DNA from 2 places in the Desulfovibrio intestinalis genome. Region 2 is predicted to be linked to the other one. Evidence: riboswitches for the same ligand, from Rfam matches in the RefSeq annotation. Region 2 holds a riboswitch; the other holds the start of a gene.
What was found. A riboswitch is a leader RNA that binds a small molecule or an ion and turns the genes downstream of it on or off. The one in region 2 is predicted to bind cobalamin.
Positions count from the first base shown of each region.

Region 1: another riboswitch for cobalamin. It lies ahead of HNQ38_RS13140 (sirohydrochlorin cobaltochelatase); the one in region 2 lies ahead of HNQ38_RS04400 (anaerobic ribonucleoside triphosphate reductase).

Region 1 is NZ_JACHGO010000009.1:74,544-78,388, reverse strand. Features, by position in the region: gene HNQ38_RS13150 (hypothetical protein) at 1-85, shown strand, start outside; gene HNQ38_RS13145 (helix-turn-helix transcriptional regulator) at 260-1,036, opposite strand; gene HNQ38_RS13140 (sirohydrochlorin cobaltochelatase) at 1,507-2,427, opposite strand; cobalamin riboswitch at 2,462-2,684, opposite strand; gene HNQ38_RS13135 (30S ribosomal protein S1) at 2,851-3,845, shown strand, end outside.
Region 2 is NZ_JACHGO010000002.1:359,521-363,365, forward strand. Features, by position in the region: gene HNQ38_RS04395 (M16 family metallopeptidase) at 1-1,562, shown strand, start outside; cobalamin riboswitch at 2,199-2,382, shown strand; gene HNQ38_RS04400 (anaerobic ribonucleoside triphosphate reductase) at 2,591-3,845, shown strand, end outside.

The sequences.
Region 1 (3,845 bases), on a different contig from region 2:
GCTCGGGCGCGGTGCACGGTGGCTGGCCCTTGCGGCGGCAGTGGCCATACAGGGCGGGCTGATGGCGCTTGTGGTGGTGATATAGTCCCCCGCCAGGCAGGTGGTGCAAGGTGCGTTTGAGAATGCGAAAAATGCCAGAGCATTTTACCTTTGAAAAAAGCTAAATGCTGAACGTTGCGCTGTGTGGGTTCAGCCGAAAATCGTACTTTTCGGCTGAACGGCAACTTTGAAATGTAATGCATTTCAAAAGGCATCTGCGCTAGTTCGCTGATACCTCGCGGTGGGCATCTTCCTTGACCTGCCGCATGTAGTTGTACACGGTATAGATGGACACCCGCATGGCCTTGGCCAGATACTGTACCATTCCCTTGATGAGAAAGGCCCCTTCCTCATCCATTATCCGCACAAAATTCAGTTTTTCTTCTCTCGACATGGTTGCGGGGTGTTTGCCCGCCCTGCGAATGGCCGTCTCAATGATGGCATCGCTTGTTTCGCCCAAACAGGAGGGAAAGGCCTCGCTCATTTCCTTGCCGGGGGCGTTTTCAAAGCGCAGCAGTGCGTGCAGAACACCCTGAAAACGCTCCAGATCCGTGAGGTCAAAGTGTATGCACACGGCTCCGATGACTTCACCTTCACTGGTACGCAAAAAGCTTATGGACGATTTGAGCGTCTGCCCCGAAGGCGTGGTAGCGGAATAAGCTATAATGTCCTGCACCTTGTCGCCGCCCTGACGCCACGCCTTGGTAACCATGTTGGTGGCAGGAGCGCCCACATTACGCCCGGTAAGGGAGCCTTCGATATGGATGATGGAATGCTCAAGATCGCTGAAGTCGTGTACCGCCACTTCGCAAAAAGGCCCCAGCGTGCGCGCCACCATGCCCGCCATTCGCTTGGCATTGGCAAAAATGGCCTGCGTTTCGGCTGCGCGGCAGTTGATTTTTTCAGTATCCAGAGAGTGAACGCGCGCGCCTCTGGCTGTGCGGCGGGGGGCGGCTGCGGGCCGCGGTGGAGATATCTTGCGACTTTGCTTGGGCATGCGGGCCTCCCCTGTGGATAACGCCGATAGATCGTGCCCGACTGCCGACGCTTTATATTGAAATTTTACATATGCTACATGAAAAAAACGGCATTGTGTACCCCCCGGCTTCACAACAAAACAATAAAAAATCGGAAGTCTGCATCAAGCAGCAAGAGAGGGCGGGTGTCTCTCGCTTTGGGCAGGAAGCAGGCGGCGGAATACTGCGCAATAAGACCCTGTCTGTAAGGATGTCTTGTATTGTTCTGTGGGCAAAACAGAAGGGCCGGAGCATTTGCTCCGGCCCTTCCCAGATTTGATGACAACCCCTGCTTCGCAGGTTTTGCACCGCTATGGCCAGCAGGGCCGCCGTGCGGAAGTGCACGAAAATCAGTCAGCTATAACAGCGCGGCAAGGCCATGCCCTGCTTCTGATTTCCAGTTGTGCGGGCGTTGCCGCACACGCTTTGCCTGCTTTGCCGGGGCGCAACCCTACGGCTTTCTGGGTTCTTTGGTCAGGTCGTCAGTGCTTTCCTTGGCGTGGCGCACAAGAATGGCAGCAGCGCCGGGCGTTTCGCCAAGGCCTTTCAGGTGGGCGTCAACCTTGATTCCTGCTTTTTTGAGCTGTGTGGCCCAGGAATCGTCCTCGTCGCCTGCAAGGTCGTTGCGGGCGTGGTCGCCAGCTACCAGCATCAGGGGAGCGATAACCACATGCTTGATCTTGGCGGCCTTGAGGCCTTCAAGCATGTCGTCAAAATTGCGCGCCCCTTCCACAGTGGCCATATGGATATTTTTGTCAGTGGACTTGAAGACAGCGTACACGCCTTCAAATGCCAGGTCGGCGCGGCCGTGGCTCTGGCCGTGACCCATAAGCACAAGGGCGGTATTTTTGCCGCGGGCGCTCTTGGTGTCGGCCTTGATGGCAGCCAGCAGTTCCTGGGCATCGCCCTTGGATTCCAGCATGGGACGGCCCATAAATACGGACTCAAAGCGGCCGGGATTTTTGCTCACGTCAAGCAGCACGGCCCGTTCCAGAGCGGTGAATTCCTCACCGGCCAAAACGTGCAGCGACTGCACGCGCACAACTTTCACGCCGTCCTTGGCCAACTGGGCCAAGCCGTCGCTGATGCCGCCCACAGGCTGACCCTGTTCGGCCAGTTTTTTACGGATGATCTGTGAAGTGTAGGCCCAGACCACAGGCGCGCCGGGGAAAGCTTTTTTGAATTCCGCATCCACAGCCTTGAAGGCGGGCTGAGCCTCGGGAACGCTGGTTCCAAAGGCCACCAGCAAAATGCCTTCCTTGGGTGCGGCTTCACCGGAAGCGTGGCTTGTGCCGGTAAGGCTGAGCGCCGCGAGCAGCAGCAGGAGAAAGAGTAGTGGGCGAAGCCCGAAATGTGACAGGGTGCGTGGCATGGCAACCTCCTCAATATCGCGTTGAAAGGTTCGCAAAAGGGCTCTGGCCCCGGCGGATGTTCGGACTTGAGGGTTGTGGGGCTGTGTGCCCGCGCCTTGGTTTCGCCTTCACCGCTTGCGCGATTGGCTGTCAAACGCCGCCCACCTTGAGCAGGCGAAAAGAAACCTTGTCCCCTCTTACCGCAGCGCGACTGTTTTCGATTTGCACGAAATTCCCCGCCAAAAGAGTACAGGACAACAGGGCGCGCCAAATGTCAAGGAGGGCAGGCGGTTGCACTGCGTGTTGTCCCCAAGTCCTGTTGGGTGGCCGCTTTGTGGCTTCCTTGGCCGATCTGAGCTTATTTTTCCTTGTTCTTCCGTCAAATTTCTGCTACATATGCGACCTCCCTTTAAAAAGGGAAATCATGTTTGGAGGCTGGACATATGGCAGGCTTGGAAACCGGGCACGAAACCGAAATGAATTTCGAGAGTGCTCTCGAAAACTACCTCACTTCCGATTTTGGCGACCTTGAAGAAGGCTCTATCACCAAGGGCGAAATCGTTCGCGTGGACGAAGACAATGTATTGGTGGACGTGAACTTCAAGTCCGAGGGTCAGATTCCCGCGGCTGAATTCCGCGATCCCGCTGGTAACATGGTCGTTGCCGTGGGCGACAAGGTGGACGTGTACGTTGTTCGCAAGAACGAAAACGACGGCACCATTACCCTTTCTTTTGAAAAGGCCAAACGCATGCAGGTCTTCGATCAGCTCGAAGACGTGCAGGAAAACAACAGGGTCATCACCGGCCACATCGTACGTCGCATCAAGGGCGGCTACACTGTGGACATCGGCGGAGTCGAGGCATTTTTGCCCGGTTCTCATGTGGATCTGCGCCCCGTGCCGGACATGGACGCCCTGGTCAACCAGGAGTTCGAATTCCGCGTGCTCAAGATCAACCGCCGCCGCAGCAATGTTATTGTTTCGCGCCGCGTGCTGCTTGAAGAAGAACGCGATTCCAAGCGTCAGGATCTGCTGCGCACCCTCGAAGAAAACCAGACTGTGCAGGGCAAGGCCAAGAACATCACCGAATACGGCGTGTTCGTGGACCTGGGCGGCCTCGACGGCCTGCTGCACATCACCGACATGAGCTGGAAGCGCATCCGTCATCCCAAGGAAATGATCACCATCGGTCAGGAACTGACCTTGAAGGTGCTTTCCTTTGACCGCGACAACAACAAGGTCTCCCTGGGCCTCAAGCAGCTCGTGCCCGATCCGTGGCAGGACATTTCTGCCCGCTTCCCCGAAGGCGCCAAGTGCTCCGGCAAAGTCACCAACCTGGTTGACTACGGCGCATTTGTTGAGCTGGAAGCCGGCGTTGAAGGTCTTGTGCACATTTCTGAAATGTCCTGGACCCGCAAGCTGCGTCATCCTTCCCAGAT
Region 2 (3,845 bases):
TCAAGGCAGGGCAGTTCAAACCCGAAGCCATCGCTCGTGCCCGGTTCAACCTTGAAGACAATATGGACCGCGCTGGCGAAACGCTCAACGGGCTGGCCTCCTGGCTTGGCACTGTGCAGTTTGAGCTGGGCGGCGAGCAGGCTGAAATGAACCTGCGTTTTGCCCAGCGTAATGTGGACACTGCGCAATTGGCGCAGGCTCTGGAACAATGGATTAACCCCCGTCAGGCGCGCGTGCGCGTTCTGGCTCCCGAAGGGGCCAAGTTGCCTGATCTGGAAGCCATACTGCAACAGAACTGGCCCGGCTTGGATGGCGACCATGCGCAGAAGGCCCGCGCCATGAAAGCGGGTGAGCGCGAAGTTCTGCAACTGGGCGCTGGGCGTACCCTCATTCTTTTGCCAGACGCCACTATTCCGTATGTGGCTATAGATATGATGCTGCCCGGCGGCAATGCCATGCTCAAACCTGCTCAACAGGGGCTTGCCGGTCTGACAGCCCGTGCCCTCACCACAGGCAGCGGCAAACTGGATGCTCAGGCAATGGAGCGCTTTTTTGCAGACAGGGCGGCGGCCATTGACGCCAGCGCCGGGCTGCAAAGCTTTGCCCTGTCCATCACTGGCCCGGCTCGTTTCAACGCCGATTATTTTTCAATGCTGACTGAAGTGTTGCGCAGTCCGCGCTTTGAAGAAAAGGAAATACGCCGTGAGGCAGACAGCATGAAGGCCGCTATCCGGCAGCGTGCGGACAGGCCTACGTCTTTCCTTTTCTCACGCCTTAACGGGCTTCTTTTCCCCGGCGGGCAACCCTACGGGTACGACGGGCTAGGCAGCGTGGAAACGCTGGACCGCCTTACCAATAAGGACGTTCGTGCGTTCTGGCAGGAACAGATGGGGCAGCCGTGGGTGCTTTCCGTGGCTGGTGATTTTGACCGTGAAGCTGTGGTGGCCTTTGCCCGCTCCCTGCCCGCACCCAAAACAGATATTCCCGCGCCCGGCGCTCCCACCTGGGGGCAAGACAAAAAGCTCGACCTTCACTTGCCCGGCAGAAACCAGGCCCATGTGCTTCAGGTCTTCAAAGCTGTGCCCGCCACCCATGCGGATGCTCCGGCCCTCATGCTGCTTCAGTCTGTGCTTTCAGGGCAGAGCGGTCTGCTATTCAGCCAGATGCGTGATGTGGAAGGGCTTGGCTATACTGTAACGGCCTTTTACCGCAGTATGCCCGAGGCTGGCATGATGGCCTTCTATATTGGCACCACGCCGGATAAGGTCGAGCAGGCCCAGAAGGGTTTTGCCAAAATTATTGGTGACATCATGACAAAGCCTTTGCCCGTGCCTCTTCTGGAAGCCGGGGCCAACCGCCTGCTTGGCGCATACTACCGTGACAGGCAGAGCCTTGGATCACGCGCCGCAGACGCCGCCAGCGACGCCTTGCTGGGACGCCCCTTCGACTTTGAGCGCCAGCTCATCGAAAAGGCTGCGAAACTGACCCCGGCTCAGGTTCTGGAAGTCGCCAAGAAGTATCTGGGCGAGGCCAATGCCTATGACTTGATACTGCTGCCGTAGTATATTCAGCAGTACATTAGTACATTTTGAACGGGAGATCCCCCGGCAAGCGCCGGGGGATCTTTGCGTGCTGGGTGGAGGAATGGGGTTAGCGGCCAGGCGCGCTCAACCGATCCCCTCACAATGCGGTGGAGCTGATTGCCCCTCCCTGTGCACGGCATGGCGGAGAACGACAGCATTGGGCAGGCAAAAGAGCACATATTTTTTGTTAATAAACTAAGCCTGCTAGCTGCTGTTTAGGCACTGGAGAAGCGGTTTATCTTGCTTGTCAGGAATATTTATTGAAAAAAATGCACCTCGGAAAAGTGGCAGTTAGTGCGGTTTTCCGGCGCTCACATCCGCAAATCCGCATTTCCCAAGGGCTTGATCAACCTTGAAATCCTCTGCCCAGTACGCTAGATTGCACTCTGCACCTAGGGAGTCACCAGCCAACCATAACAGGCTGCGGAACTTTCAATGGCGGTTCCGGCAGATGCATCTTGGGCAGAGTACGGCTCGTGTCCATCGCTTTTTTGCGGTCTTTTTTCGGCCTAAGAAAGGCTTTATAATAAATTTTCTCAATATAAACTGAACTGTTCCTACGAAGCTAGGAAGCCTTTTTTGCCTACCCCGATTGACACGGTGCAGTTCTTTTGAGATTTTCTAGACATTGAAAGCGCCCTTTTGGGGCTTAATAGAGAATCCCGTGAAAAACGGGAGCGGACCCGCCGCCGTAAGTCGGATAAATGCCACCTTTTTACATGTGCCACTGGGCTGACAGCCTGGGAAGGCCAAAAGATGGTCGACAAGCCGGAAGACCTGCTTTCAAACATAATCAACGGCTGCCAGGTATATTCCTGAGCAGACTCAGTATGGGTTGTCGGTACGGGGCCTTTGCCGACCAGTCCATTGCCGGGGAGCTACCTGCTCCCGACTACAGGCATGTCTTTGGGTTACAACCATCGCCCCATATAGGTCATCGGTGTTTTGTTCGTTCGGGTTCCGAACGAACCTTTGTTCACAGTTGTTACGTTTGGGAGTTTTTCTCCATGCCCGCCAGCATTACCAAGCGCGATGGCACGGCAGTGCCTTTTGATTCTGTCAAGATCCTCAACGCCATTACCAAGGCCAATCAGGCCGTTGGTGGTGAGGATATGTCCCCTACCGATCTTTTATTTGTAACGGAAAAAGTCTGCAAAAAACTGGACGCACGCGAGCTGAAGCACGTTGAAGAAATTCAGGACTTGGTTGAAGAAACACTGATTCAGTACGACTACGCCAAGACTGCCAAAGCTTATATTCTGTACCGCGCCGAGCATACGAAGATCCGCAATGCGGAATCGTATCTCATGGATATTTATAAAAAGCTTACGTATTCCCCGGCCATTCACGAAGATATCAAGCGTGAAAATGCCAATATTGACGGTGATACGGCCATGGGCACCATGCTCAAGTATGGCTCCGAAGGCTCCAAGTACTTTATCGACAACTATATTTTGCCCAAGGATGCTTCGTCAGCACATATCAATGGCGATATCCACATTCATGACAAAGATTTCTATATGCTCACGGAAACGTGCTGCCAGATAGATCTTATCCCATTGTTCAAAAACGGATTTTCCACCGGGCACGGCTATCTGCGTGAACCCAACGCCATTGAAAGCTATTCGGCTCTTGCCTGCATAGCCATTCAGGCCAACCAGAATGAAATGCACGGTGGGCAGAGTGTGCCGCACTTTGATTTCGCTATGGCCGAAGGCGTTATCAAGACGTACCGTAAGGAATACGAAAGGGCTTTTACGGCCTTTGTGCGCATTGCCATGCATCTCGAAGCTACGGAAGCTGCTGCCTTTACTGAAAAGTTGCTGGCAAGTGTCGACCTGTGCCCGCGCCTTGGCAATATGGAAGAATTTGGCCGTAAATTGAACGAGGTCATGCCTGCGGAGCAGAAGAGCATGGCAGTAGAAGCCCATGCCTATGCCGCCGAAGAAGCCCTGAAGTACACCGAGCGCCGCTCTTATCAGGCTATGGAAGCTTTTATCCACAACCTGAACACAATGAACTCACGCGCCGGGGCTCAGGTTCCTTTCAGTTCCATCAACTATGGTACTGACACCTCCGCCGAAGGCCGCATGGTGACCAAAAATCTGCTCAAGGCCACCAAGGCTGGTCTTGGCAATGGGGAAACATCCATTTTCCCCGTGCAGATTTTCAAGGTGAAGTCCGGGGTTAACTACAATAAAGAAGACCCCAACTACGACCTCTTCCTCTTGGCCATTGAAGTTTCAGCCATGCGGCTGTTCC